Regions from separate parts of the Streptomyces sp. NPDC101152 genome, predicted to be linked through region 2. Evidence: riboswitches for the same ligand, from Rfam matches in the RefSeq annotation. Region 2 holds a riboswitch; each other region holds the start of a gene.
What was found. Region 2 has a riboswitch for thiamine pyrophosphate ahead of ACIRVK_RS13385 (thiamine ABC transporter substrate binding subunit). Riboswitches for the same ligand answer to the same signal wherever they lie in the genome.
Positions count from the first base shown of each region.

Region 1: another riboswitch for thiamine pyrophosphate. It lies ahead of thiC (phosphomethylpyrimidine synthase ThiC); the one in region 2 lies ahead of ACIRVK_RS13385 (thiamine ABC transporter substrate binding subunit).
Region 3: another riboswitch for thiamine pyrophosphate. It lies ahead of thiO (glycine oxidase ThiO); the one in region 2 lies ahead of ACIRVK_RS13385 (thiamine ABC transporter substrate binding subunit).

Region 1 is NZ_JBIWPO010000015.1:91,480-101,429, reverse strand. It holds gene ACIRVK_RS21260 (cytochrome ubiquinol oxidase subunit I) at 1-1,179, opposite strand, end outside; gene hisC (histidinol-phosphate transaminase) at 1,380-2,459, opposite strand; gene ACIRVK_RS21250 (LacI family DNA-binding transcriptional regulator) at 2,910-4,022, shown strand; gene ACIRVK_RS21245 (metallophosphoesterase) at 4,223-5,302, shown strand; gene ACIRVK_RS21240 (hypothetical protein) at 5,496-6,362, shown strand; gene ACIRVK_RS21235 (NUDIX domain-containing protein) at 6,453-6,890, shown strand; gene thiC (phosphomethylpyrimidine synthase ThiC) at 6,945-8,762, opposite strand; TPP riboswitch at 8,755-8,944, opposite strand; gene ACIRVK_RS21225 (YibE/F family protein) at 9,016-9,950, shown strand, end outside.
Region 2 is NZ_JBIWPO010000008.1:138,634-148,583, forward strand. It holds gene ACIRVK_RS13380 (ABC transporter permease) at 1-113, opposite strand, end outside; gene ACIRVK_RS13385 (thiamine ABC transporter substrate binding subunit) at 170-1,279, opposite strand; TPP riboswitch at 1,276-1,383, opposite strand; gene rlmN (23S rRNA (adenine(2503)-C(2))-methyltransferase RlmN) at 1,406-2,512, opposite strand; gene ACIRVK_RS13395 (restriction endonuclease) at 2,652-3,170, opposite strand; gene ACIRVK_RS13400 (hypothetical protein) at 3,601-4,590, shown strand; gene ACIRVK_RS13405 (helix-turn-helix domain-containing protein) at 5,700-6,935, opposite strand; gene ACIRVK_RS13410 (putative quinol monooxygenase) at 6,932-7,252, opposite strand; gene ACIRVK_RS13415 (hypothetical protein) at 7,444-7,800, shown strand; gene ACIRVK_RS13420 (FtsK/SpoIIIE domain-containing protein) at 7,803-9,149, shown strand; gene ACIRVK_RS13425 (hypothetical protein) at 9,233-9,433, shown strand; gene ACIRVK_RS13430 (hypothetical protein) at 9,430-9,630, shown strand; gene ACIRVK_RS13435 (DUF2637 domain-containing protein) at 9,709-9,950, shown strand, end outside.
Region 3 is NZ_JBIWPO010000012.1:87,694-97,643, forward strand. It holds gene ACIRVK_RS18365 (class II 3-deoxy-7-phosphoheptulonate synthase) at 1-313, shown strand, start outside; gene ACIRVK_RS18370 (bacterioferritin-associated ferredoxin) at 448-681, shown strand; gene bfr (bacterioferritin) at 706-1,185, opposite strand; gene ACIRVK_RS18380 (sulfite oxidase-like oxidoreductase) at 1,360-2,007, shown strand; gene ACIRVK_RS18385 (deoxyribonuclease IV) at 2,010-2,888, opposite strand; gene pknB (Stk1 family PASTA domain-containing Ser/Thr kinase) at 2,923-4,854, opposite strand; gene ACIRVK_RS18395 (thiazole synthase) at 4,973-5,767, opposite strand; gene thiS (sulfur carrier protein ThiS) at 5,771-5,971, opposite strand; gene thiO (glycine oxidase ThiO) at 5,968-7,122, opposite strand; TPP riboswitch at 7,120-7,231, opposite strand; gene ACIRVK_RS18410 (hypothetical protein) at 7,285-7,635, shown strand; gene ACIRVK_RS18415 (NAD(P)/FAD-dependent oxidoreductase) at 7,667-8,896, shown strand; gene ACIRVK_RS18420 (Rv2175c family DNA-binding protein) at 8,963-9,334, shown strand; gene thiE (thiamine phosphate synthase) at 9,458-9,950, shown strand, end outside.

The DNA.
Region 1 (9,950 bases), on a different contig from region 2:
GCAGAGCCTGCTGAGCTTCGGGTTGAGCGCCTTGTTCCTGAACAGGACCAGATGCGGCACCTCGTCCTCGCCCACCCTCAGATGCTGGGGCAGCATGAACTTCTTGCGGGTCAGCCACAGCCCGGCCAGTCCGATCGTGAAGGACGCCATTCCGAAGCCGATCATCCAGCGGAACGCCCAGAAGGTGACGGGGATGACGGGCCGGTAGTCGCCGGGGCCGTACTTGGCCTGCTCGGCCTTGTTGGTGTCGTTGATACCGGGGACGTAGGAGTTGAAGTTGCCGTCGGCGAGGAAGGACAGCAGGCCGGGAACGGACAGCTCGACCGAGTTGTGGCCCTTGCTGACGTCGCCGTAGGCGAAGATCGAGAACGGCGCGGAGTCCTGGCCGTCCCACAGCGCCTCCGCCGCGGCCATCTTCATCGGCTGCTGCTTGAACATGACCTTGCCGAGGGTGTCACCGCTGATCGCGGTGAGCAGGCCGGCGATGACGACCGTGACCAGGCCCAGCCGCAGCGAGGTCTTCATCACGGAGACGTGCTTCTTGCGGAACAGGTGGAAGGCGGCGATGCCGACGATGAACGCGCCGCCGGTCAGGAAGGAGGCGGACAGCGTGTGGAAGGCCTGGGCCAGCGCGGTGTTCTGGGTGAGGACGGCCCAGAAGTCGGTGAGTTCGGCACGTCCCTTGGCCTTGTTGATCCGGTAGCCGACCGGGTGCTGCATCCAGGAGTTCGCAGCGAGGATGAAGTACGCCGACAGGATCGTGCCGATCGAGACCATCCAGATGCAGGCCAGGTGGATCTTCCTGGGCAGCTTGTCCCAGCCGAAGATCCACAGACCGATGAAGGTCGACTCGAAGAAGAAAGCGATCAGCGCCTCGAAGGCGAGCGGAGCGCCGAAGATGTCGCCGACGAAGCGCGAGTAGTCGGACCAGTTCATGCCGAACTGGAACTCCTGCACTATGCCGGTGACCACACCCATCGCGATGTTGATCAGGAAGAGCTTGCCCCAGAACTTCGTCGCCCTGAGGTACTTCTCCTTCTCCGTCCGTACCCAGGCGGTCTGGAGACCGGCCGTGAGGGCGGCCAGGGAGATCGTCAGGGGGACAAAGAGGAAGTGATAGACGGTGGTGATGCCGAACTGCCATCGCGCCAGGGTCTCCGGCCCCAAAGCCAGGTCCACGTCGCCGCTCCTTACACTACCGCTTGTGAAAGCGTTCACATTCACAAGCAATTATGACGCATGGAACTTCGACGCGGAGTGGGCGGGGGGTCCCTCAGTGGGTCCGATAGGTCACATAGGGACAGGACCGGTCGGCCCATAGCATTCGGGGCGCCTTGGTTCCACGTGAAACCAAGGCGCCCCGCAGTCCTCGACGACTGTCACAGCTCCTTGCGGAAGCCCTCCGCCACCTTCAGGAAGACGTCGTTCGCCTCGGTCTCCCCGATCGTCACCCGCACCCCCTCGCCCGCGAACGGACGGACCACCACGCCGTGCCGCTCACAGTCCTCGGCGAAAGCGACCGTCCGCTCCCCCAGCCGCAGCCACACGAAGTTGGCCTGGGTCTCGGGCACCGCCCAGCCCTGGGCCCGCAGCGTGTCGACCACACGGGTGCGCTCGCACACCAGCGAACCGACCCGCCCGAGCAGTTCGTCCTCGGCGCGCAGCGAGGCGATCGCCGCCTCCTGGGCGAGCTGGCTGACCCCGAACGGCACCGCCGTCTTGCGCAGTGCCGCCGCCACCGGCTCCTGGGCGATGGCGAAGCCGACCCGCAGCCCGGCGAGACCGTACGCCTTGGAGAACGTACGCAGCACGCAGACGTTCGGCCGCTCGCGGTAGATCTCCACGCCGTCCGGGACCTCGGGATCACGGATGAACTCGCGGTAGGCCTCGTCCAGCACGACGAGCGCGTCTCCCGGTACCCGGTCGAGGAAACGCTCGAGCTCGGCCCGGCGCACGACCGTGCCCGTGGGGTTGTTGGGGTTGCAGACGAAGACGAGACGTGTGCGGTCGGTGATGGCGTCCGCCATGGCGTCCAGGTCGTGCACATCACCCGGAGTCAGCGGCACCTGGACCGAGGTCGCACCGCTGATCTGGGTGATGATCGGGTACGCCTCGAAGGAGCGCCAGGCATAGACGACCTCGTCGCCGGGGCCGGCGGTCGACTGGATCAGCTGCTGGGCGACGCCGACCGAGCCTGTTCCGGTGGCCAGGTGGGAGAGCGGGACGCCGAATCGGTCGGACAGTTCGTTCATCAGGCCTGTGCAGGCCATGTCGGGGTAGCGATTGAAGGACGAGGCCGCGGCGGTCACGGACTCCATCACCCCGGGCAGCGGCGGATACGGGTTCTCGTTGGAGGACAGCTTGTAGGCCGCCGGGCCTCCGGCCGCGGCGGGCTTGCCCGGCTTGTAGGTGGGGATCCCCTCCAGTTCCGCGCGCAGCTTGGGGCTCGTCTCGCTCACCGCAGTCCTCCTCGCGACCACCGACGACCCGTCCGCGTCGCCGGCTTCCAATACTCCATACCTTATGAGGATTCGGCCGCGCTGCGTACAGGCGAGGACGGACCCGCCGCAGGGGGTGCGTGCCCCAGCCGCCCCGGCAGGCATCAAGGGCATTGTCGTACGAAGGCAGACGAATTGCGAAGGGAGACCGGGGGCGCTGGCACATATATCTATGCGCCGGTGGCTCACGCCCTGGCGCGCATCACCCGTGCAGGTGAGTTGAGACCTCTTCGAGACATCGGGAAGTTGGCAGGCTCATGCGTGCCGACAAGTCACGTAGTGCCATTGGATCGGTCAACTGACTCACTTTCAAAGGCAGTTGACCCTAAATGACCATGCAGAAACGTGCCTGTCAACGCGTGCATATGCGTCCGCCCTACCCCACCGCATGAGCCCTACTATCGGCTCGCCATGACAGCAGCAGGAAAGCACCAGGTGAGCCGCGCGGAAACCTCACGTCGAGGCAGTCGGCCGGGCCGGGCGGGCATCAGAGACGTCGCCGCCGCCGCCGGAGTCTCCATCACGACCGTCTCCGATGCCCTGAACGGCAAGGGCAGGCTCCCGGACGCCACCCGACGCCACGTCCGCGAAGTCGCCGACCGGCTGGGCTATCGCCCCTCCGCGGCGGCCCGAACCCTCCGTACCGGCAAGTCGGGACTCATCGGTCTGACCGTGACGACGTACGGGGATGAACCTTTCACCTTCACCGAGTTCGCGTACTTCGCCGAGATGGCGCGGGCCGCCACCTCGGCCGCGCTCGCCCGCGGCTACGCGCTGGTGATCCTGCCGGCGACCTCGCGCCACGACGTGTGGTCGAACGTCGCCCTGGACGGCACGGTCGTCATCGACCCCTCCGACCAGGACCCGGTGGTCAGCGAACTGGTCCGGCAGGGTTTACCGGTCGTCTCCGACGGCCGGCCGGCCGGCTCGCTGCCGGTCACCGCGTGGGTCGACAACGACCACGAGGCCGCCGTGCTGGGCATCCTCGACCATCTGGCCGACGCCGGCGCCCGCCGCATCGGCCTGCTGACAGGGACGTCGACGGACACGTACACCCACCTGTCGACGACGGCGTACCTGCGCTGGTGCGAACGCGTCGGCCAGGACCCGGTGTACGAGGCTTACCCGGCGCACGACCCGTGCGCCGGCGCCGTCGCCGCCGACCGTCTGCTCGCCCGACCCGACCGGCCGGACGCCGTCTACGGACTGTTCGACCCGAACGGCACCGACCTGCTGGCTGCCGCCCGCCGCTACGGCCTGCGCGTACCGGACGACCTGCTTCTGGTCTGCTGCAGCGAATCGACCGTCTACGCCAGCACCGAGCCGCCCATCACCACACTCTCACTGAAGCCGCGCCGGATCGGCACGGCCGTGGTGCAGCTGCTCATCGACGCGATCGAGGGGGTCGAGTCGGACCAGCCGGTCGAGCAGGTGATACCGACGGAGCTGATCGTGCGCACCTCGTCCGAACGACGTCCGTCGCGCACGACGGTCAGCCCGCCGCGTTCGCCCGAAGAGGAGTGAAACAAGCGCTGTCAGCAGCGGTCCAAGCCCTGCCCAATCGGGGCGAAAGCCGCGGTGAACTGGACTCTTGCTCCGATTCACCACCCCTGGGTCATCACATGGCGCGATCCGCATTCCTATGATGGGCCCACGACACCGCGGGCCGCTGCGACCAGGCAGTCCGAAGCGGTGCAGATGCGGCGCGATGGTGGAGGGGTCTGATGACTCAGGGGGCCGGTCAGGGACCCGAGGTGGAGCGGACGGCGACGTTGCGCGACTTCCGGGTACCCGCGTACGTCCACGAGACCGGTCCGTACGGCCACAGCACGCTTCCCGGCGACGTCGCACCGCTGCAGGAGAACACGTATCCCGACGGGTACACACCCACCGAGCGCGATCTGCCGGTCATCGACCGCGGTGACACGCTGCAGACGGCCTCCGTCGACCCGGCGTCGGCGGTCGTCCCGCAACAGGCGGACGGCGCGGGTCCGCTCTACGTCGTCGGAGACGTGCACGGCTACCTCGACGAACTGGTGGCCGCCCTCCAGGAACAGGGCCTGATCGACGCTGCGGGGAACTGGTGCGCGGGCACCGCCCGGCTGTGGTTCCTGGGCGACTTCACCGACCGCGGCCCCGACGGCATCGGCGTCATCGACCTGGTGATGCGGCTGTCCGCCGAGGCGGCAGCGGCCGGAGGCTACTGCAAGGCGCTCATGGGCAACCACGAACTGCTGCTGCTGGGCGCCAAGCGGTTCGGCGACACCCCCGTCAACTCCGGCGCGGGTACCGCCACTTTCCAGGCGGCCTGGCTGCTCAACGGCGGCCAGAAGAGCGACATGGACCGCCTCCAGGACCACCACCTGCAGTGGATGGCCCGCCTGGACGCGGTCGAGGCGGTCGACGGCTATCTGCTCGTCCACTCGGACACCACCGCCTACCTCGACTACGGCGACTCGATCGAGGCGGTCAACGACACGGTGCGCGAGACACTCACGCGCAACGACGCCGACGAGTGCTGGGACCTGTTCCGCAAGTTCACCAAGCGCTTCTCCTTCCGCGACGAAGGTGGTGCAGACGCCGTACGCTCCCTCCTGGATACGTACGGCGGCACCCGGATCGTTCACGGTCACAGCCCGATCCCCTATCTGCTGGGCGAGGTCGGCTCCGAGGAGGGAGAGGACAGCTCGGGGCCCGTGGTCGAGGGACCGCACGTCTACGCGGAAGGCCTGGCCATCGCGATGGACGGCGGAGTGACCATGGCCGGAAAGCTGCTGGTCCAGCAACTTCCGCTGGATATCTGAAGGTTCACCGGGCAGGCGAGGCCTCACGGAGGAATCGCGAAGAACGGCGCTGGCCAGGACCCAATTTCCGCAAACCCCCTGTCACCGCGTGCCGTACCCGCTCTACCATCGGCTTATCCGTAGCAGGCTCCCCTCCGTTTCTGCCCGACGGCTCGTTGGCATGCGAGCCCCAAGCCCTACGGAGCATCGGGGGATGCACATGAACAGCGTTCCGCAGCACCTGCTGAGCGAGGACCGCCAGGAGTACGAGCGGGTCCTCGATGAGGCGCTGCGCTCCGCACCACACCGCCCGGAACTGGCCGCTGTGGGACAGCGGCTCAACCCCGAACAGCTGCGCACCATGGCGCTGAACGCCACCGCACTCATCACGGCGGCCGCGGCGACCGAGTACCAGCACTACGTGAAGGTTCGCGAGGAACTGCGTCAGCCGACGCCGTCCACCCCTGCGTCGACCCGCACATCCGGCCCCTCGGAGCCGGACACGGGCGCGATGGGGCTCGCCACCCCCCTCGGCGAGGCCACCGAGCCGGCCGGCGCGGGCGCCGTCGCCGTCGCCGCCGTCCTCACCCCCGTCCTCGCCGGAACGGCCGCGGCGATCTTCCTGCTGGTCGGCTACATCATCAGGTCGGTCGCCCCCAAACAGGCTTTCGGCAAAACCCTGCTGACGGCGGGTTGGGTCTTCGGCGCCATGACCGCGGCCGCGATCCTCGTCGCCGCGGTCGGGCTGCTGCTCACCGCCCTGCGCAACAGCCCCCAGCTGGAGTCGGGTCCGTACGGCGAGTTGAGCGCGGAGGTGGCCCGGGCCAGGGACTCCTGGCGTCAGGCGCTGCTGGAGCGCGGAATCCTGCCGTTTCTGCGCGAGGCACTGGCCGACCCGGGCACCGCGGCGGTCCGGCACGAGCCCGCACCGCCGGCACCGAGCCGCATGCCGCACCTCGGCTACGACCGGCCCGGCTTCAGCAGCCCGGACGACGGCCCGGCACCCGGCCACCGGCCGAGCTTCACCAGCCCGGACTACACCAGCCCGGATTTCGGAGGCCCGGAACATCAGCCGGAGTGACGGTCGGCTTGCGCCTTCCACCGCACCGCCCGCGGGGGAGCGCAAGCCGAACACGCCGTTGTGGGTGACCCGTGGGCGGGAGTCGTGAAGGTGAAGGTCCGTCACAAGGTGCGCGTGCTCCTGCTCGACGGCGATCACCTCGTCCTCCTGCGTCGCGGGTGGCCGGGTGGCGAGCCGTACTGGACGACTGTCGGCGGCAGCGTCGAACCCGCGGACGCCGACCTCGAAGCGGCGCTGCGCCGCGAGGCGATGGAGGAGATCGGCGCCACGATCGGCCCCCTCACCGAACTCCTGACGGTCACCGAACCGGGCGGGGCGGTCACCGTCACGCAGCACTACTTCGTCGCCGACCTGCTGGAGATGCGCCTGGACCGCCGCGACGGCCCTGAGTTCGCCACTCCCGACACAGGTGCCTTCGAACCGGTCCGGGTCCCGCTGCGCGCCCCCGCCGTGACAGCCCTCGGCCTCCAGCCACCCGAACTCACCGCCTACGTGCTCGAACACCTGGAGGCGTGGAGAACGAGATGACCGACCGTGCGCCGAAGCCCGCACCGAGAGCTCCGGCACACTCCGGAACCACCGTCAGTCCGCGATCGGCAGATACACCCGGTTGCCGGCCGCAGCGAATTCCTTCGCCTTCTGCGCCATACCCTGCTCGACCTCCTCGCGACTTCCACCGTGCTCACGGCGAATGTCTTGAGATATCTTCATCGAACAGAATTTCGGACCGCACATCGAGCAGAAGTGGGCCGTCTTGGCCGGCTCCGCCGGCAGGGTCTCGTCGTGGAACTCACGGGCCGTGTCCGGGTCGAGGGCGAGATTGAACTGGTCCTCCCACCGGAACTCGAAGCGGGCGTCGGACAGGGCGTCGTCCCACTCCTGTGCTCCCGGGTGGCCCTTGGCGAGGTCGGCCGCGTGGGCGGCGATCTTGTAGGTGATGACGCCGGTCTTGACGTCGTCGCGGTTGGGCAGGCCGAGGTGCTCCTTGGGCGTGACGTAGCAGAGCATCGCCGTGCCCCACCAGGCGATCATCGCGGCGCCGATGCCGGAGGTGATGTGGTCGTACGCCGGTGCGACGTCCGTCGTCAGCGGGCCGAGCGTATAGAACGGAGCTTCATCACAGATCTCCTGCTGAAGGTCGATGTTCTCCTTGATCTTGTGCATCGGGACGTGTCCCGGGCCCTCGATCATGGTCTGTACGTTGAAACGCTTGGCGATGGTGTTGAGTTCCCCGAGGGTGCGCAACTCCGCGAACTGCGCCTCGTCGTTGGCGTCCGCGATCGAGCCGGGGCGAAGCCCGTCGCCGAGGGAGTACGTGACGTCGTAGGCGGCGAGGATCTCGCACAGGTCCTCGAAGTTCTCGTAGAGGAACGACTCCTTGTGGTGCGCCAGGCACCAGGCCGCCATGATCGAGCCGCCGCGCGAGACGATGCCCGTCTTACGGTTGGCGGTGAGCGGGACGTACGGCAGGCGCACGCCCGCGTGGACCGTCATGTAGTCCACACCCTGCTCGGCCTGCTCGATGACCGTGTCCTTGTAGATCTCCCAGGTCAGTTCCTCCGCCCGGCCGTCGACCTTCTCCAGGGCCTGGTAGAGCGGCACGGTGCCGATGGGCACGGGGGAGTTGCGCAGCACCCACTCACGCGTGGTGTGGATGTTGCGGCCGGTGGACAGGTCCATGACCGTGTCGGCGCCCCAACGCGTCGCCCAGGTCATCTTCTCGACCTCCTCCTCGATGGAGGAGGTGACCGCCGAGTTGCCGATGTTCGCGTTGACCTTCACCAGGAACCGCTTGCCGATGATCATCGGCTCGATCTCCGGGTGGTTGACGTTCGCGGGCAGGACCGCCCGCCCCGCCGCTATCTCCGCTCGCACGACTTCCGGTGAGACGTTCTCCCGGACGGCCACGAACTCCATCTCGGGTGTGATCTCCCCACGGCGCGCATAGGCCAGCTGCGTGACCGCCCGGCCGTCGCGGCTGCGGCGCGGTTGGCGCGGACGGCCGGGGAAGACGGCGTCGAGGTTGCGCAGACCGCCGCGCGGCGCGGTGTGCTTGATCCCGTCGTCCTCCGGACGGACGGGCCGGCCCGCGTACTCCTCGGTGTCACCGCGGGCGATGATCCAGTTCTCGCGCAGGGGTGCGAGCCCCCTGCGCACGTCGGTGTCGATGAGGGGATCGGTGTACGGGCCCGAGGTGTCGTACAGCGTGACCGACTGCCCATTGGTGAGGTGCACCTGGCGGACCGGCACGCGCAGATCGGGACGTGAGCCCCCGACATACGCCTTGTGCCAGCCGATGGACTTCCCGGCCTCCTGGGACTGCTCACTCCGGGGCGTTTCGCCCGGAACAAGCTGTTCGTCCTGGCTGGAGGCAGGCGTGCGTACGTCCTTGTTGGTCATGAGACCTACTCCCTACGCCGGCATTACCCGGTAACAGGTTCGGCGGTCGACGCAGCGGCTTCCGTCTGTCGACGTTTCGTGGGGAACATCACTCGACCTCGGTCATGTTCCACGTGAAACATCGCTGGGACGGAGGTCAGCGCCCTCTCAGCCCGGTGCTCCGAGCTCCCGCGTGTGCAAAGGTGCCTCCACGCTAGCGTCATATGTGGCGCGGTGAACAGTGGGCCTCTGCCGTTCTTGCGATGATCTGGCGGTGACCACGACACACCAGCCCCCGTACCCACCACCGGAGCCGCCCCACGGGCACCGCTCCGGATACGGCAACGGCCATGGTGCCGACGGCGGCCACGAGCACCTCCACGGCGCCGGCGACGGGCCTGGGCATGTGACCGGACCCCCGGGAGGGCACGGGCACAGTCACGGTCCCGCGGCCCCTGTCTCCAAGCACCTGCGCAAGGTCATCGCCGCCATCCTCGTTCCCTTCACGGCGGCGGTGCTGGTCGGGCTCGTCGTGATGTGGCCCGGGGGCGCCCCAGGCCACAAGCGCAGCGGGGTGGGCTTCGACCGACAGACTCAGCAGGCGACGGTCACCCAGGTCGTGAGCGTGAGCTGCAAGTCGGTGAACGCCTCGGGCGGCAGCTCGATCGGCGACCCGTCCGCCGCCGGGGGTTCCTCCCCGCAGCAGGCGAACGGCACCTGCAAGAAGGCGACGGTCCGGGTCGACACCGGCAAGGACAAGGGCCGTACGTTCACCGAGATCGTGCAGCCCGACCAGCCTCGCCAACTGCACGAGGGCGAGAAGGTCGTGGCCGCCTACGAGCCCTCGGCGCCAAGGGACCTGCAGTACTCGGTGGCCGACGTGAACCGGCGCTTCCCGATGGCACTGCTCGCCGGCATCTTCGCGCTCGCCGTCGTGGTCGTAGGGCGGCTGCGGGGCGTCATGGCCCTGGTTGCGCTGGCCGTCAGTTTCCTGATTCTGAACTTCTTCATCCTGCCGGCGATCCTTCAGGGCTCGAACCCACTGCTCGTGGCGGTGATCGGGTCGAGTGCCATCATGCTGATCGCCCTCTACATGTGCCACGGCCTGTCGGCCCGTACGTCAGTCGCGGTGCTCGGCACGCTGATCTCGCTGGTGCTGATCGGCTTCCTCGGCTCGCTGTTCATCGGGTGGGCGGCACTCACCGGCAA
Region 2 (9,950 bases):
ACGTCCACGATGCGGCCGACCTGCCACGCCCCGTCGACCTTGAGGCCGCGTGCCACGATCGCGGCGACGGGCCAGGCGAAGAACAGCGCGAAGAACGCGAGGGGCACGGCCAGGAGCCCGAGCCGCGCCGCGCTCCCGCGCCGGCCCCTCTTCCCGAAGGGGCGGGTGGCTACTTCAGTACGAGTGACGTCCACGACTTGACCCACTGGTCACGGTTGGCGGCGATCTTCGTGGGGGCCATGGTCTCGGGGTGCGGGGCCTGCTTCCCGTACTTCTCGAACTCCGCCGGCACCCGCGCGCCCTCCCGAACCGGGTAGACGTACATGTTCAGCGGCATGTCCTCCTGGAACTCCTTGGTGAGCAGGAAGTCGATGAAGGCCTTGCCGCCCTTGGTGTTGCGGGCGTTGCTCAGCAGCCCCGCGTACTCGATCTGCCGGAAGCAGGTGCCGTACGAGGTCCCGGTGGGCGCGGTCGTGGGCTTCGGGTCGGCGTAGATGACCTCGGCGGGCGGCGAGGAGGCGTAGGAGACGACGAGGGGCCGGTCGGCCTTGGCCTTCTTGCCCCCGGCGGACCCGGAGAACTCCTGGTTGTAGGCCTGTTCCCAGCCGTCGACGACCTTCACGCCGTTGGCCTTGAGCTTCGTCCAGTAGGCCTGCCATCCTCCCCCACTCTCGGCTTCGCTCGAGCGGGAGGTGCCCCCATCCCCGTACTGCGCGGCGGTGGCGAGCAGGAAGCCGAGGCCGGGCGAGGAGGTGGCGGCGTTCTCGGTGACGAGGAGGTTCTTGTACTCGGGCTTGACCAGGTCGTCGAAGGACTGCGGCGGGGTCAGCCCGTGCTTGCTGAAGTACGCCTTGTCGTAGTTGACGCAGATGTCGCCGGAGTCGATGGGCGTGACCCGGTGCTTGGTCTGGTCGACGCGGAACTCCGGCTTGACCAGGTCGCTGCCCTTCGCCTCGTACGACTGGAACAGCCCGTTGTCGAGCGCCCGGGAGAGCAGGGTGTTGTCGACGCCGAAGAAGACGTCGCCCTGGGGGTTGTCCTTGGTCAGGATCGCCTTGTTGACGGCCTGCCCGGCGTCGCCGTCCTTGAGGACGTGGACCTTGTAGCCGGACTGCTTCTCGAAGTCGGCGAGGACGTTCTTCGAGACGGCCCACGAGTCGTGGCTGACCAGGGTGACGGTCTTGGAACCGGTGGCGGAGGCGCCGCCGGACGAGCCGCACGCGGACAGCGTGAGCAGGCCGAGGCCGACGACGACAGCCCAGTGCTTCTTGGTGTTCACGGTGATGACCGAACTTCCTACCCAGAATGACCTGGGCGAGGTTCAGAGGGTCTGCGGCCCGGTTGCCGCACTCTCAGCGCTGTTGCGCTCCCCTGTCGGATATGTGGATGTACGTACGGGCACAGGTTACCGCTCGGTGGCGGCCAGCTGTCCACAGGCCCCGTCGATCTCCTGACCTCGGGTGTCCCGGACGGTGACCGGCACGCCGTGTGCCGCGACGGCCTCCACGAAGGCCTTCTCGTCCTCGGGCCGCGAGGCGGTCCACTTGGACCCCGGTGTCGGATTCAGCGGGATGAGGTTGACGTGCACGGGCTTGCCGCGCAGCAGCCGCCCGAGGCGGTCCCCGCGCCAGGCCTGGTCGTTGATGTCCCGGATGAGCGCGTACTCGATGCTCAGCCGCCGCCCGCTCTTCTCGACGTACTCGAACCCGGCGTCCAGCACCTCGCGCACCTTCCACCGCGTGTTCACGGGGACGAGGGTGTCGCGCAGTTCGTCATCGGGGGCGTGCAGCGAGATCGCGAGCCGGCACTTGAAGCCCTCGTCGGCGAACCGGTGGATGGCCGGCACCAGCCCGACCGTCGAGACGGTGATCCCGCGCTGCGAGAGCCCGAGCCCGTCGGGGGCGGGGTCGGTGAGCGCCCGGATGGCTCCGACCACCCGCTTGTAGTTGGCGAGCGGCTCCCCCATCCCCATGAAGACGATGTTGGAGAGCCTCGCGGGACCTCCCGGAACCTCCCCGTCCCGCAGCGCCCGCATCCCGTCCACGATCTGGTGCACGATCTCGGCGGTGGACAGGTTCCGGTCCAGGCCCGCCTGCCCGGTGGCACAGAACGGGCAGTTCATGCCACAGCCCGCCTGCGAGCTGATGCACATGGTCACCCGGTCCGGATACCGCATCAGCACCGACTCGACGAGCGTCCCGTCGAACAGCCGCCACAGCGTCTTGCGGGTCGTCCCCTGGTCGGTCGACAGATGCCGTACGACGGTCATCAGCTCGGGAAGCAGCGCCTCCCGCAGCTTGGGACGCGCCGCGGCCGGGATGTCGGTCCAGTCCGCCGGATCGTGCGCGTACCGCGCGAAGTAGTGCTGCGAGAGCTGCTTGGCCCGAAACGGCTTCTCCCCGATGTCGGCCACGGCGTCCTTGCGCTCGGCGGGCGTGAGATCGGCGAGATGCCGCGGCGGCTTCTTGGCTCCGCGCGGGGCGACGAAAGTGAGTTCTCCGGGCTTAGGCATGGCCGTACCAGTGTCGCAGATCCAATCGGGTGACCTGGGGCTGCGAGCCGGGACACCTGTCGTTGGTGGTCGCCATGCGTCGTCGCTGAGCGGCCTCGGACGGCCCGGAGGCGGCCCAGAAACGATCATGCGGCATCCCCTATGACCAGAACTTGGACCACGCCCCATCTGCGAGGAAGCGCCTGAACGCATCCTCGTCCATCTCTTCCACCCACTGGGGCGCTTCGTCCTGGATCAAGAGATCAGACGGGTAGCCCGGAGCCTCGCCTGCCTGCTTGATGATCTCCGGCGTCTCAAGCGCAATGACCATGATGCTCGGATTAGATGAACCGACAGCCCGCGACACCGCGTTGTTCGAGAACCCCGAGTACGAATAGAGGATGCCTCGGTCGGCCCCGATGTCCAGGATCTTGCCGATGAACTGGTCCACGACTTCGATACTGGACGGCCTTCGGTGGCGCTTGCATTCGACGGCCACCGTGATCTCCAGCCCCACGATCTTGCCGGTCGCCAGAACATCGATCTGCCGCTGCGCCCCACTCAAGCGGCCAGGCACGTCCTCGTCATGGAGGACCGTGGCATCAGGGTCCAACGCCTTCAGCATCTCGCGGACGGACAGTTCGTAGCGCTGCCAGAGCGGATTCGATGTTGAGGTCACAGACGCAAGCTAGCCCGTCTGAGCGGGCGGGCACTCGTCATTGCCACAGGCAGCGAGACTGCAGGCCTCCAGCTTGGAAGATCACGTACCGGCGTGGGCTCACCTGGTGCAGCGGTGAGCTTGTGCTTTCGGAGCCTGCGCTGGCGTTCCCCTCTGTTCCCGGGAGTGATGGCCTCATCACGGGCACGCCGGGAGCACGCCTCCTCTTCAGGCTCCCTGCTCGCCAGTCCTCCCGAGAGGCAAATACCTCGGCCTGAAACAAGCAACAGAGGACGCTTTTCTACGCAAAGATCACCATCTCAGACGGCAATGATCAAAATCGCGGGACGGCCACCGACGATGGACTTCCTTGTTGATCGCCGACCAGAAGAGCTAATAGTGGGTGTCATTGACGTCATAGGGTGTCATAGGCCCCCGCTCCGGCCGCAGGATGGGGGTCCTCGATGCGGCGGCAGGCGAGTGCCCCGACAAGGCCGAGTACCGCAAACTGGTCCGCATGACACGACGTTCAGCATTCCGGCCCGGCTCCGCGAGCGAGGTGCCGCTCACCCAGGAGGAGACGATCAAATGGCTCCTCAACCGCTCACAGCGCACCAACCGCACTGTGCCCATTCGCCGCGCGTTCGTGCAGGACACCGAGGATGGGCCCGTCCTGCAGCAGAAACCGGGTCCGCTGGCCAGCCTGATGCGACACGAGCGAGCTTTGGATCTCCTGCTGTTGATGTACGCGGTGACATCCGGCGGTGATTTCAGCGTCACCGAGCGTGCCGAGACGTGGGGGCGTGCCAGTGGCGTGAGCTTCGCGACCGATGGGTCGGCCAGTGCTCCCATATCTCGCCTGTGGCGCAAGCTTGAGGATCTTCAGCTGATCGAGCGGTCGTTCGAGGGGCGGTTGCTCAAGGTGACCAAGCTGCTGGAAGACGGCTCCGGGAAGGCCTACACCCGGCCGACCGGCTCGGAGACCTCTCGGAAGGACGTCTACTTCCAGTTGCCCTACCAGTACTGGGACGAGGGGCTGCACAAGAAGCTCAGGATGCCTGGGAAGGTCGTCATGCTGATCGGGATGAGCCTGCGCAAGGCGAAGTTCCCGATCGTTCCGGAGACGTACCAAAAGTGGTACGGAGTCTCGCAGGCCAGCCTGCGACGGGGCATTGATCAGCTAGTCGAAGCTCAACTCCTGGACGAGGTGGATCAGGAGGTGTTCACCACGGGCGAGACGGCTACGGGCCTGGGCACGCGAACCCTGTATGCCTTCCGGCCCCCGTACCACCTGAACGTGAACAAGACCGATCGTGACGATGGTGGAGCCGACAGCGCAGGCGACACGCCGACCTCGGGACTCCCTGGCGCACAGCCCGTCTTCTCCCAGCCGAGTCCTGTCTTCCCACCCCTGGGCGGTTTTGCCCGACGGCCCGCATGATGCGACGACCGTTCACACCAGGGGACCCCACGAGAGCCGAAAGGAGGTGATGCGAAGCATGCCACGCCCGAGACGGAAGCTGCAGATCATGAACGCTGCGACTATGCCCGGTGCGATCCTCGCCGCCGTTGCCGGTGGAGTGATCTGCACGATGCTCCTCGACGGGCTCCGCTACCTGATCGGCTGAACATCGGCCTAGGAACCAGATCAGCTGATCAAGTAGCGAGCCACTCACTACGGCCCCGTTCTCATCGAGGGCGGGGCCCCGCACCCATCATGCAGCAGGGTTGCCTAATAAGCACGACCGAGCTTCGCCAGAGGCTCCAGCTACAGGCGCGCAGGCGCTCGCGCGGTTGGCGGAGCGACTTTGGCCGGGAGCTGCTTTGGCGCGAGTGATCATGGCCCCGTAAGCTTCCGGCGCGTCGGGCAGTCTGTGGACCTGCCCGTTAAAGCACGACGTTGGGGCCATGATCTTCGAGGCTCGCGCCAAAGTGGCTGGCTAAAGTCGCGGAGCCGACCGCCCCAGCCACAGCGGGTTTCTCCCCCTCGCATGGCCGCGTCCGCCGTCCGGCCGGTGGCCCGGTGCGGGATCAGCGGGCCGTTCGAACGCCCGAGCATCTGGTCGCGTCGGTCCGCATGCCGCCGCCACCACGATCCGGCCTCTTTCGGTAACACAAAGCGTCTTTGACCTGCACTGTTGGGGATCATCGTTCGTCCCCGTGCCCGTGTTGGAATGTGGCCGCTGCAGGCGGCGACGGGCGGGCGGCGACGTGCGGCCGGTGGCGAAGACATGGAGGCGGCGCGGCGGCGACCGACCGGCGCCGCCGCGCTTGGCGCGGCCCTCGGTGTGATCCGACCTACTGCTGTAGGCAACCGGGTGGAAAGGGGTGCGACGTGGCCCCTGAACGAGGGCGTTGAGGTCTAGCGGCTGTTGATCTTTTCCATCCCTGAGGCCGGATCGTGGTGGCGGCGGCATGTGGGCCGGTGTGGCTGTTGATGCGCCTGGGAGGAGTCTTCGGCCCGAAGATCAGCCCGTCGGCCGCCGTACGAGCGAGCGCAGCGAGCCTTGATGATGTAGGGAAACTCCCACCGCACCGGGCTCGGCGCGTCTAGATCACGGCGCTTCGCTCGGCCAAGTTGCGCAGCGATTCGGGGATGCGAGGCTCTGAGAGCTGGATCAAGTCGCGGATGACCTCGCGGGCCAAGTGGTGGTCCTGGATCTGCTCGGGTGCTAGGGCTTCGGCCTCCAAGAGTGCGGCTGTGGCCTCACCGACGTGTCGCCGCTGCGCGTGTGCTCGCGCCACGTCAAGCAGGAAACGTGACTGCCGTTCGGCCGAAAGCCCTGATGGGTCAACGTGCTGAGCTACCTCAAGGGCAAGCCCCGCATCTCCCAGCTCTACGGCGGTACTCACCGCGTGGATCTCGACGTTCGTCGGCCCGAACTCCGTGTCGAAGTCGTTCCGGTCCTCACCCAACCGCGCGGCGACGCCCCGCGCCCGGTCGATGTGCTCGTGGGTCCGCCCTCGGTTGCCCTCCCTCGCGTTGATCACTGCCAACACGAGGTTCATGGCGCCGAACAACGACAGCTCTTCTGGCGGGCACGCCGGCGCTTCCGTCCTCGGGCCCATGACGCTCGCAGCCGACTGCGCTGCCTGCTCGGCCTGGTCCATGTGCTGCTGACGCATGAAGGCGTGCGCCATGCGGAACAAGCTCGCGACGACTTCCAGCGGCTGGCCTGCAAGCTCGGCTGCCTGTAGTGCCCGGTCCGCCGCGACCCATGCGGCGTCCGCCTGGTCCTGCCGGGTGAAGCTCGCTGCGGCCACCTGGTAAGCCTTGGCGCGCAAGGAGTGGAGTTCGGCCCGTTCGCCTGCTGGCGCGTGGCGTACAGCCGCCTCGATGGTCGGGAGTAGCTTGGCGAGATGATCGCTCAGCGCGGCATAGCTCGACGCGTGCACGAGGGCCCACGCCTCGTCAACCTGCTGGCGGAAGTCGGCAAGTGAAGGAGTCGGCTCGGCCGGAGGCTGGTCGAAGAGGCTGCCCAGCGCCGGGTGACCGGTGAGGGCCACCCGTAGACCGTCGAGATCGTTGTTCGTCGTCTGCTCTTCTGGTTCGGCTTCCTCCGCCGGTGCGGCGTCTGGCCGTAGTTCGTGCACGGACACGTTAAGCGCGTTCGCGAGAGCTTGAAGGACCGACAGCCGCTCGACCGGCTGTACGCCTCTCTCGACCTGTGACACCCAACTCTCAGAGCGCCCCATGGCAACGGCAAGGTCACTCTGTGACATGCCTGCGGCGCGGCGCAGCTCCTTGACCCTCTGGCCGATGGTCTTGGCCTCGGAAGTCGTCACTTCTCCGCTCCGTTGGGGTACTTGCCGGTGTACGGCTGGAGGCGGTCAACCTCGGTCTTCTCAACGTACTTGGAGCGCTCGGCCAGGAAGTGACGCGTGTGCGGCTGACGCTCGTGCTCCTCGAAGGCGTCGTGATCGGCGTACAGCTCGTAGAAGACCCGCTCGTTGGGCGCACCCTCGACCTCGTGACAGGCATAGACCAGCGTGCCGGGCTCGTGTGCCCGGATTCCTGCCGTCGTCTCACGCATGAGCGCGTCGAACTCCTCGCCAGCACCGTCACGCAGCGTGAAGCGAACAAAAAGCCCGAAGTTGGCCATTTCTTCCTCCTTGTCATCGCACACAGTCTCGCAGACTCGGAGAACTCCTACTAGTCGCAGTTTTTCTGTTGACTCGCAGTTTTTCTGCGGGTAGCTTCGATGGTGTCGCTACAACAAGCCGCCCCGGGCTGCGTGCCATCCGCCAAGATCACAACGCAGCCCGGGGCTTGTCCCAACAGGGAGACTCCATCATGCGTCAGATTCCCGTTGACACCTCCGCCGCGACCGTGATGGTCGCCAAGAACCCGCAGCCCAAGGTCAAGGACCGCCGTACCGGCGAGATCGCGACCGACGCCGAGACCGGCGCCACCCTGATGACGGTCGACGTGATGTTCGCGGCCAACGACGAGGTCGAGATCCTGAGCCTCACGGTGCCCGAGACCGGTATCTCCGGTGACCTGCAGATGGGTACGCCGGTCGCCCTGACCGGTCTGATCGCGCGGCCGTGGGAGAACGAGTTCAACGGCCAGAAGCGGCACGGGATCGCCTTCAGGGCGGTCGCCGTCACGTCGCTGGTCGCCGGTGCCGCCGAGCCGAAGGCGGCCTGATCATGCGGTGGTTACTGCTCGCCGCCGTCGTGATCGTGGTGGGGTCGGCGTGGCTGCTGCGGTGGCGCCGTCCGGCCTGGTACTGGATGACCTTCGGGGTCGTCTACGCCATCCTCAAGGTCCGTCTCCGGTACGCGTCCGTGATGGATGCCTGTGACCTCACCGTGGCGGCTTCCCGGTTCCGGCTGGCGCTGGCGCGCTGGTTCAACTGGGACGTTCCGCGTCAGCGGGTGCCGCGGCTGATGTGGATCAGGCCGACCCGGACGGGGCTGCGGCTGCGGGTGCGGATGCGGCCGGGTCAGGACGCCTTCGACTACTCGGCCGCGGTCGACCGGCTGCGGCACGCCTTCGGTGTCCATCAGGTCACCTCACGCGAGATCAAGCCCGGCACCGTTGAGATCGCCATGACCGGCTACGACGTCCTCAAGCGGGTGCAGATGCCCGCCCGGGTCGAGCGGGGTGAGCTGCGTATCCCGGTGGCGTTGCGTGAGGACGGCTCGGTCCACTACCGCGACTACAAGCAGGTACCGCACTCGATCACCCTGGGCGCGGTCGGCTCGGGCAAGTCGGTCACCCAGCGCCGGGTGATCACCGAACTCGCCTCCCAGCATGTGGCGCTGGTCGGCATCGACTGCAAGAACGGGGTGGAACTGGCGCCGCTGGCCCGCCGGTTCTCGGCCCTGGCCGACAACCCCGACGATGCCGCCGACCTTCTGGAAGCCCTGGTCACCCGGATGGAGGTCATCTATCAGGTGATTAGGCGGGAACAGCGCATCAGCGCCGACACCCCGGATGCGGAGATCACCGCGGACATCTGGGGCCTGCCCGAGCACCTGCGGCCGGTGCCCGTGGTGCTGACCATTGACGAGATCGCTGAGCTGGCGCTGTTCACCACGGCGGTGGAGAAGAAGCGTCGGGAACGCTCCGTGGTCGCCCTGGTCCGGCTGGCTCAGCTCGGCCGCGCCGCCGGGATCTTCCTCGACATCTACGGCCAGCGCTTCGGCTCCGAACTCGGCGACGGCATCACCATGCTGCGCGCTCAGCTCACCGGCCGGATGTCACACCGCGTCAACGACGAGTCCAGCGCCAAGATGGCCTTCGGGGACATCTCCCCGCACGCCGTGTTCGCCGCCACGCAGATCCGCAACGACCAGCCCGGCATGGCCGTGGTCGGCTACTCCAACGGCGAGTGGACCCGGATCCGCTCCGCCTACACCTCGATGCGCGAGGCGGTGACCGCCTGCTCCAAGTACGCGCATCTGACGCCGGATCTTCCCGAGCTGGCCCGCTTTAGGCCGCTGGTGCCGCTCGCGAAGGTGCCCGCGCCGCCGGTGGCCCAAGCCGCCTGAACCTCTCCCCGTTCCACGGTCGGCGTGACCGCCTCGCGCCAGGTCCCTACCCGAGCCATGCCCGAAGAAGGAGATCACCCGTCATGTGCCCGAACTGCGAGGACTTCGTCGTCACCGTGGCGATGCTCGGCCAACTCGCCCTCTACGCCGAAACCCCCGGTGCCGACCTGGACTTCGCCGACGTGGTGGGCAACGCCCTGGCCCTGTCGCTCCCCGAGCCTCCGCCCGGCCTGTTCCCGCCCGGCGACGGCCCCGAGTTCCCGGGTGAGGGGTGGACGCCGTGACCGCCGCCCGCAAGCCCAGCACCCGCCGCAAGACGGCCCCGGCCAAGCCCCAGCCCGCCAAGTGCCCGGACTGCGACGGCAACGGAGAGATCACCGAGGTGGTCCGGGTCGGCGCCCGCAAGGGCCGTGCCACCGATGACCGGCAAGCCGGTCTGTGCCTGACCTGCTGGGGCTCCGGCGAAGCCCCCACTACCTGAACACCTGCCGGGACGGGGCGGCCGGACACCGCTCCCCCGCCCCACCCCGGCCCAACCCGCACGAAGGAGGTGACCACCGTGTCCCGATCGATCCGCCCCGATGCCGTCCTTATACAGGCCGTGATCGCCGGAGCCTTGTCGTTCGCCCACCTGCACGACCTTGCCGCGGCGGCCGGACAGACCGGCTGGAAGGCCTGGGCCTACCCCATCAGCGTCGACCTGCTGCTCGTGGCCGCGTGGCGACGGCTGCGCAACGACGGCCCGTCCCGGCTGGCCTGGTGCTGGTTCCTGGTCGCCCTGGTGGCCTCGCTCGGCGCCAA
Region 3 (9,950 bases), on a different contig from region 2:
CGTGGCCTGGGTGACCGACCCGATGCACGGCAACACCTTCGAGGCCGCCTCCGGTCACAAGACCCGGCGCTTCGACGACGTGCTCGACGAGGTCAAGGGCTTCTTCGAGGTCCACAAGGGCCTCGGCACCCACCCGGGCGGCATCCACGTCGAGCTCACCGGCGACGACGTCACCGAGTGCGTGGGCGGCGGCGACGAGATCTTCGTCGACGACCTGCACCAGCGCTACGAGACGGCCTGCGACCCGCGCCTGAACCGCAGCCAGTCGCTGGACCTGGCGTTCCTCGTGGCGGAGATGTACAGGGACCAGTGACGGCTGGGCCTGTTACCGGGGCATGAACTGGGCGCGGATCACATACGATCCGCGCCCCACTCCACTTTTGCCGTCCCCGAGTGCCGGGTAAGGTTAGGTTCACCTTATTGATTCTCGGTGGGAGGTGAGTCCGCGTGTACGTCTGCAGCTGCTTCGGCGTGACCGAGGCGCAGGTCCAGCAGCACGTGGACGACGGCGCCTGCACGCCCCGCCAGATAGCCTCCGCCTGCAAGGCCGGCACGGACTGTGGCTCGTGCGTCCGCCGTATCCAGGCCATCCTCGGCCGGGGCAGCTGCCCGCGACGGGAGGCGGCGGACCAGGGCCGGCCGGTGCTCACGGCGCTCACGGACCTCGACGAGGCGGCCTAGCCCGCATCGAGGGAGCGGCCCGGCTCAGCTCTCCGGCTGCTCGATCAGCTGCGCGATGTACAGGGCCTCGCCGAGCTTCTCCACCAGCTCCAGCTGGGTGTCGAGGTAGTCGATGTGGTGCTCCTCGTCCTCGAGGATCGACTCGAAGATGTTCGCGGACGTGATGTCGCCCTTGTCGCGCATCACCTTGATGCCGCGCCGCAGCCGGTCGATCGCCTCGACCTCGATCTGCCGGTCCGCCTCGAACATCTCCTTGACGGTCTGACCCACGCGTACGTGGAAGAGCCGCTGGTAGTTGGGCAGTCCCTCCAGGAAGAGGATGCGGTCGGTGAGCACCTCGGCGTGCTTCATCTCGTCGAACGACTCGTGGCGGGTGTACTTCGCCAGCTTCGTCCAGCCGAAGTTCTCCTGCATCTTCGCGTGCAGGAAGTACTGGTTGATCGCGGTCAGCTCGCCGGTGAGCTGCTCGTTGAGGAATTCGATGACCTCGGGGTCGCCCTGCATCGCAGAGGCTCCTTCCAACCGGGGGAACTGGCGGATTGCGCCGCATGATTGCACCGGCAACGAAGATCGTCCAGTAAGTCTTCACTTAGTGGGCAGGTGCGCGCTTGGTCCGAGTTGCCCGCGTTTGCTGGGTGCCGGTCAGGCGCACCCTGTCCGGTCTGTCAGGATGGAGTCATGGGTCAGCCGGTGGAGCGTGAATCGGGAGAACGCGATTCGGGAGGGGCAGGTCAGCCGGAGCTTCCGCCGGGGCAGCGACTGCAACGCGGCTGGCCGGTCACCCACTACGGGCCGGTACCCAGGTTCCGCCCCGAGCGCTGGGAGTTCCGGGTCTTCGGGGCCACCGCGGACGGCGAGAAGCGCTGCTGGAACCACGAGGAGTTCGCGGCCCTGCCGTACGCCACCGTCGTCGCCGACCTGCACTGCGTCACGAAGTTCAGCATGCTGGGCGCCGAATGGGGCGGGATCCCGGCCCGGACGATCCTCGAGCTCGCCCCGCCCGCGCCGGTCGTCACCCATGTGATGGTGTGGGCGGAGTACGGGTTCAGCTCGAACCTGCGCCTGTCCGACTTCGCCTCCGAGCGCACACTGTTCGCCACCCACAAGGACGGCGAACTCCTGACCGCGGAACACGGCTTCCCGCTGCGCCTGGTCGTCCCCCACCTCTACGCCTGGAAGGGCCCCAAGTGGGTCCGGGGTATCGAGTACATGACCGCCGACCGGCGCGGCTTCTGGGAGGAGCGCGGCTACCACAACGTCGGTGACCCCTGGAAGGAGCAGCGCTACTCCTATCAGGAGGAGCCAGGCGACGGCCCCGAGCTCTGAAATCAGGCCTCGCGCAGCTTCTTCAGCCGTTCCACGTCCGCCGCGTGTCCCTCCTTGCCGCCGGGCGTCTCGATGACCAGCGGTACGCCCTCGGTCGCCGGGTGGGTCATCAGGGCGCGGAAGGGGTCCTCGCCGATGTGACCGGCGCCGATGTTCTCGTGACGGTCCTTGTGGGCGCCGACGACGTCCTTGGAGTCGTTGGCGTGGATCAGCTTCAGCCGGCCCTCACCGACCGTGTCCACCAGCAGGTCGAGGGTCTGGTGCATACCGCTCGGGCCGGTCAGGTCGTGGCCGGCCGCGAAGACGTGGCAGGTGTCCAGGCAGACCCCGAGCCTCGGGTGCGCGTCCAGCGCCTCGAAGTAGGGCCCGAAGTCCCAGGTCCGCGAGCAGAGCGAGGCGCCCTGTCCGGCCGTCGACTCCAGCAGCAGGAACGGGTCGTCGTCGTGCGTGAGCTCGTCCAGCAGCGGCAGCAGGTGCTCGCGCACCTGCTTGAGCGCCACCGAACGCTCCCGGCCGCCCGTCGCGCTGCCCGTGTGCACGACCACGCCGAGCGCCCCGATCTCCCGCCCGCGCCGCAGGGAGTGGCGCAGCGACTCCACGGACCTCTCGACGGTGGCCTCCGTGTGCGAGCCGAAGTTGATCAGGTAGGGCGCGTGCACGTACGCCGGGATCGACTCGGCCTCGCACACCGCCCGGAACTCCTCGTCCTGCCGTGGGTTCCCGGCCGGTGTGGCCCAGCCGCGCGGGTTGGCGACGAAGACCTGCACGGTCTCGGCCCTGAGGTCGCGCGCGTAGGACAGGCCGACGGAGTGCAGACCGCCGGCCACCGGGACATGGCCGCCGACGGGGTTGCGGGACGGGAAGGGGGACTCGCTCTTCACCCGTTCAGGGTGTCATGCGGCCCTCAGTGCCCGGTCACCGGATCTTGATGGTGATCGTCGACCCCTTGGGTGCCGTCTGCCCGCCCGGGACCGACTGGCTCTTGACGGTGTCGCCGAACAGGCCGAGCAGCCCGCGGTCCTCGCTGACCTGGAAGCCCTTGTCCTCCAGGGCCTTCTTCGCGTCGTTCACGCTGTCCCCGGTGACGTCCGGGACCTCGACCATCTGCGGGCCCCTGGACAGCGTCAGCGTCACCGTGTCGCCCTCGGCGGCCTGGCCGTTGCCCGCCGGGGTCTGCGCGGCGACCTGGCCCTTGTCGAAGTCGGAGTTGACCTGCTCGGCCGCGACCTTCACCTTCAGGCCCGCGCTCTGCAGGTCGGACGTGGCGCTCTGCAGGTCCTCGCCGGTGACGTCCGGGACGTCGACCGGGCTGCCGTTGCTGACGGTCAGGGCGATCGCGGAGCCCGCGTGCCGGGTCGTGCCCGCGTCCGGGGTGGTGGAGATCACGAAGCCCTTGGGGACGTCCTGGCTGAACGTCCGGGTCACCATGCCCGGCGCCAGCCCGTCCCTGGCCAGCAGGGCCTGCGCCTTGTCCAGCCGGTAACCCTTCAGGTCGGGCACCTGCACGGTCTCCGGACCGTCGGAGAGGGTGACGTACACGACGCCGTTGTCCCGGATCCGGGTGCCGGGCGTCGGATCGGAGCTGATGACCGTGCCCCGCTTCACCGTGTCGCTGTACGCGTGCCGGACCGCCCCGAAGCGCAGCCCGGCCCCCTTGATCTTCCGTTCCGCCTGTACCCGGGTCTTCGCCAGCACCGGCGGGACGCTGGTGAACTGGCCGGAGTTGATGTACCACACGCCCGTGCCGACGCCGAGGACCAGCAGTACGGCGACGACGATCGCCAGCGGACCGCGCCGCGAGCGCACGCCACGGCGCCGGGGCGGCAGCGGCGGAGGGCTCTCCAGCCGGCTGGTGCGGAGCACGTCGGGCGGCACGCCGTCCCCGCCGGCCTGCCCCGGGTGGGGCGTGGTCAGCGCGCGCGGGATGACGCTCGTACGGTCCTCGGAGATGTCCCGGTGCTCCGCCGTCAGCGCCAGCGGCGGCACCGCGTCCAGCTGGTCCGCGCTGAGTGCGGCGCGCGCCCGGCGGGCCTGGGCGAGCAGCGCCACCGCGTCGTGCGGGCGGACGGCGGGCACGCGCGCGGTCGCCGACGCCACCAGCTCGTCCAGCGCGTACGGCAGCCCGGGGACGGCCGCCGACGGGGGCGGGACGTCCTCGTGGATGTGCTTGTAGAGCACGATGGCCGGCGAGTCGCCCTGGTGCGGCCGCTCGCCGGTCAGCATCTCGTACAGGACGACACCGCACGCGTACACGTCGACGCCCGGGTCGGCCGTGCCCTGCTCGATCTGCTCCGGCGCGAGATAGGACACCGTACCCAGGACCGTTCCGGTGGTGTGGGTGACCGTGTCCACGGACCGCACCAGCCCGAAGTCGGCGACCTTGACCCGGCCGTCGTCCCCGATCAGGACGTTCTCCGGTTTCATGTCCCGGTGCACGAACCCGGCCCGGTGTGCGGCGCCGAGCGCCGCCAGCACCGGCTCCAGGATGTCCAGGGCGGCGCGCGGCTGCAGCGCCCCGCGCTCGCGCAGCACGTCCCGCAGGGTGCAGCCGGCCACGTACTCCATGGCGAGGTAGACGTACGACCCGTCGGTGCCCTGGTCGAAGACCTGCACCACGTTCGGATGGGCCAGTCGGGCGACCGACTTGGCCTCCCTGATGAACCGCTCGACGAAGGAGCCGTCGGAGGCGAGTGCGGGGTGCATCACCTTCAGCGCGAGCACGCGGTCCAGACGGGTGTCCAGGGCCCGGTAGACCGTGGCCATCCCGCCGACCGCGATCCGCGCGTCCACGCGGTAGCGCCCGTCGAGCACCTGCCCGACCAGAGGGTCCTGAAGGGTCGTATCCACGCAGGTGAGTGTACGAGCCGTGACGGACAGGACCACGGTTTCCGGTGAGACCGGAGCGCTACTGCAGCCGAGCTGTGACGGACCTCGCACCGCCGTCCGGATCCGTTCGAACCCCCGTTCAGAAGGCCGGGCGCTCGGGATCCAGCCTGGCCAGGCCCTCCTCGGGGGACGAGGCCTGGGCGAAATGCCGCCGCGGAATCCGGCCCGCCAGCCGGGCCAGCCGCCCCGCCTCCACAGCGTGCTTCATCGCCTCCGCCATCAGCTGCGGCTCCTGCGCCCGCGTCACCGCCGAGGCGAGCATCACACCCGCGCAGCCCAGCTCCATCGCGAGCGCCGCGTCCGAGGCCGTACCGGCGCCCGCGTCCAGGATCACCGGCACGCGCGCGTGCTCGACGATCAGCTGGAAGTTGTGCGGGTTGCGGATGCCGAGACCGGAGCCGATGGGCGAGCCGAGCGGCATGATCGCCGCGCAGCCGACGTCCTCCAGCCTCCGGGCGAGCACCGGGTCGTCGTTGGTGTACGGCAGCACGGTGAAGCCGTCGTCGACCAGGGTCTCGGCGGCGTCCAGCAGCTCGATCGGGTCGGGCAGCAGGGTGCGCTCGTCGGCGATCACCTCGAGTTTGACCAGGTCGGTGCCGAGTGCCTCGCGCGCGAGCCGGGCGGTCAGCACCGCCTCGCCGGCCGTGAAGCAGCCCGCCGTGTTGGGCAGCACCCGGATGCCGAGCCGGGTGAGGACGGAGAGCACCGAGCCGTGCACCGAGGGGTCCACCCGGCGCATCGCGACCGTCGTCAGCTCCGTGCCGGAGGCCACCAGCGCCCGCTCCAGCACCTCGAGGCTGGGGGCACCGCCGGTGCCCATGATCAGGCGCGACGTGAAGGACGTACCGCCGATGACAAGGGGATCGTCGGCCATGGCTCAGCCTCCTTGGACGGCGGTGAGGACCTCGACGCGGTCCCCCTCGCACAGGGGCGTCGACGGCCACTGCCCACGCGGGACGACGGTCTCGTTCAGGGCGGCGGCCACTCCGGAGGGCGCCTGGGTGAGCGTCCGCACCACGGTGTCGAGAGCCGTGCCGGGGGCGAACTCGTGCGGCTGTCCGTTGACGGAGATGTTCATGCGGGCTGCTCCACGCGCGCGAAACGCCTCGGGGTGAACGGGCGGGCCTCCTCGGGGAGTTCCCCGGTGGCCAGGACGTGCGCCATGGCGTCGCCGGTGACCGGCGTGAGGAGCACGCCGTTGCGGTAGTGGCCGGTGGCCAACAGCAGACCGGGCAGCCGCGTGGGCCCGAGCAGCGGCGCGTTGTCGGGGGAGCCGGGGCGCAGACCCGCGCGGGTCTCCGTCAGCGGCAGCTCCGTGATCCCGGGGACCAGCTCGTGCGCGTCCCGCAGCAGCTCGTACACCCCGCCGGCGGTGACCGTGGTGTCCCAGCCCAGCTCCTCGCTGGTCGCGCCGACGACCAGCTCGCCGTTTTCGCGCGGCACCAGGTAGACGCTGCTGCCGCGCACCACGGCCCGCACCGTGCGGCTCATGAACGGCGCGAACCGCTTCGGCACGGTCAGCCGCAGCACCTGGCCCTTGACCGGCCGTACGGGCGGCAGGACGTCGTCCGGGACGCCCGGGAGCCGCCCGCTGAGACTGCCGGCGGCCAGCACCACCTGGCCCGCGCTCAGCTCGGTGCCGTCGGTCGTGGTGACGCCGGCCGCCCGGTCGCCCGCGACCCGGAAGCGTTCGGCCCAGGTGCGGCGGAAGACCACGCCCGCGTGCTCGCAGGCGGCCACCAGCGCGCGTGCCAGGCGCCGCGGGTCGACCTGGTGGTCGCCGTCGACCCGGAGCCCGCCGCGTACGCCCGGCGCGAGCATCGGCTCCAGGCGTCGGCACTCGCGCCCCGACAACCACTCGGACTCCAGCCCCGACTGCGTCTGCAGGGCGTGCAGTTCGCGCAGGTGGGCGCGGTCGTCGGCGTCCAGGGCGACGGCCAGCGTGCCGCACCGGCGGTAGCCGAGGTCCTGGCCGGTGAGGTCGGTCAGCTCGGCCGCGAAGTCCGGGTAGCGGCGGGCGGAGGCCAGGTTGAGGCCCAGCAGGGTCTGCTCGCCGTAGTGCAGTTCCGTGACGGCGGCCAGCATCCCGGCGGCCACCTGGGCGGCCCCGCCGCCCGGCTCCGGATCCACCACGGACGTGGCGAGACCGCGCTGCGCGGCGCGCCAGGCCGTGACCAGGCCGATGATCCCGCCCCCGATGACGAGGACGTCTGACGTACGTGACGACATGGGCGTCCAGCCCCTCCCTTCGCCGGCATGACCCGGATCAGGTTCGTACGGTCGGAGGCCGCCAGCCTCCCTCTCAGCCCGGTGCGTCCGGGCTCCCGCGAGTGCTTGTACGGTGGCCACCCTAGCCCGAGCCGCCAAGCCTCTGTAAGGGAGCCTGCCGCCGTGTCCCGCTCGCTGGACGGCCTCGTCCTCGCCCCCGTCGCCGACCAGGCCCCAGGTCAGGTGGGTACCAGGACCCGCTTCACGTACCACGAGAAGGACGGGGAGATCTGGGCCGAGTACACGGGCGGCGACGTCGTACGCGGGCATCTGGTGGGTACCCGCCGCGGTGACCGGCTCGACTTCCGGTACGTGCAGCTGAAGCGGGACGGGACGACGGCCTCGGGGCACTGCGCCTCGACGGTCGTGGAACTGCCGGACGGCCGGGTGCGGCTGGAGGAGACCTGGGTGTGGGAGTCGCAGCCCGGCCGGGGCACCAGTGTTGTGGAGCAGGTCACTGAGCAGGACCGCTGACTGACGGATAGTCAGTGTCTATGGTGATCAGGTGAGCGAGCAGACGACGCAGTCGCAGCGACGGGTGGTCGTGGTCGGCGCGGGCATGGCCGGCGTCCAGACCGCCGTCGCCCTGCGCGAACAGGGCTTCACGGGCACCGTCACCCTGATCGGCGCCGAACCCCACCAGCCCTACGACCGGCCGCCGCTGTCGAAGGCCGTCCTGCTCGGCAAGTCCGAGGGCTCCGCCTTCGACGTCGACTTCGAGGCGCTCGGCATCGAACTGCTGCTGGGGCGCGAGGCGCTCGGCGTGCGCCCGGACGCCCACGAACTGGACACCGAGGCCGGGCCCGTCCCCTACGACGTCCTGGTCCTCGCCACCGGCGCCGAACCCGTCCGGCTGCCCGGCGCGGAGGGCGTGCCCGGCGTGCACCTGCTGCGCACCCTCGACGACGCCGAGCGGCTGCGCCCCGTGCTCGCCCGGCAGCACGACATCGTGGTCGTCGGCGCGGGCTGGATCGGCGCCGAGTTCGCCACCGCCGCGCGCGAGGCGGGCTGCGCGGTCACCGTCGTCGAGGCCGCGGACCGGCCGCTCGCGGGCGCGCTGCCCGCGGAGGTCGCCGCGCCGATGGCCGCCTGGTACGCGGACGCCGGCGCCGTGCTGCGCACCCACGCGCGCGTGCGGCACATCGAGCCCGGCGAGGTCGTCCTCGACGACGGCACGCGCGTGCCCGCGGGCGCCGTCGTGGTGGGGATCGGCGCGCGGCCGGCCACCGGCTGGCTCACCGGCTCCGGCATCGAGCTCGGTGCGCACCACGAGGTCCAGGCCGACCAGCACCTGCGCGCCTCGGCCCCGGACGTCTACGCCGTCGGCGACTGCGCCTCCTTCCCCTCGGGCCGCTACGGCGAGCGCCTGCTGGTCCACCACTGGGACAACGCCCTGCAGGGCCCGCGCACGGTCGCCGCGAACATCATCGGCGCCGCCACCGGGGCGCCCGACGCCGTCTACGACCCGGTGCCGTACTTCTGGTCCGAGCAGTTCGGCCGGTTCGTGCAGTACGCCGGCCACCACACCTCGGCCGACACGACCCTGTGGCGGGGTGACCCGTCCGGCCCGGCCTGGTCGGTGTGCTGGCTGCGCGAGAACCGCCTGATCGCCCTGCTGGCGGTGGGCAGGCCCCGCGACCTGGCCCAGGGCAGGCGCCTGATCGAGGGGGGCACGCCGATGGACCCGGAGCTGCTGGCGGACCCGGCGAGGCCGCTCAAGGCGGCCACCGCGTAGTCCTGAGCCCCCAGGTCGGACCCTCCTGGCTTCCGACTGTCAGTCCGGGATGGCACGCTTGGTCCCGTGACCGAGATTGACGCAAAGATCGATGCTCTCGTCCCCGCCTGGCTCACCCTCCCCGACATCGCGGAGATGCTCGACGTCGAGGTGACGCGCGTGAGGCAGCTGGTCAAGGAGGGCCAGCTCATCGCCGTACGCCGAGGTGAGAACCGCGCACTGCACGTCCCCGCCGCCTTCATCGACGGGGCCGAGCGGAAGGTCGTCAAGGGCCTGGCCGGCACCCTGACGCTCCTGCGGGACGACGGCTTCTCCGACGAAGAGATGCTCGAGTGGCTCTTCACCCCCGACGAGAGCCTGCCCGGCACGCCCGCGCAGGCCCTCAGCGAGAATCGCGGCACGGAGGTGAAGCGCCGGGCCCAGGCGCTCGCCGTCTGATACGAACAACCTGATCCGCACATCGTCCGGCGCACGGGCCGGGCTCCCACCGAGCCACGGCCGCGGTCCACCACGGCCCGGCCCGTACGCCGCCGACACCGAACACCCCGGGGGGACCCTCGTATGCCCGACGCCGCCACCACCGCCCGCGCGCGGCTCGCCGACGCCCGTGTCTACCTGTGCACGGACGCCCGCAGGCGCCAGGGCGACCTGCCGGAGTTCCTGGACGCCGTGCTGGCCGGCGGGGTGGACATCGTGCAGCTGCGCGACAAGGGCATGGAGGCGGCCGAGGAGCTGGAGCACCTCCAGGTCCTCGCCGAGGCCTGCGCCCGCCACGGGAAGCTCCTGGCGGTCAACGACCGGGCGGACGTCGCCCACGCGGCCGGTGCGGACGTGCTCCACCTCGGCCAGGGCGACCTCCCGGTGCCCGCCGCCCGCGCGATCCTCGGCGACGACGTCCTCATCGGCCGCTCCACGCACGCGGAGGCCGAGGCGGAGGCCGCTGCCGTCCAGGAGGGCGTCGACTACTTCTGCACCGGCCCCTGCTGGCCCACCCCCACCAAGCCCGGCCGCCACGCCCCCGGCCTCGGCCTGGTCCGGCACACCGCGGCCCTCG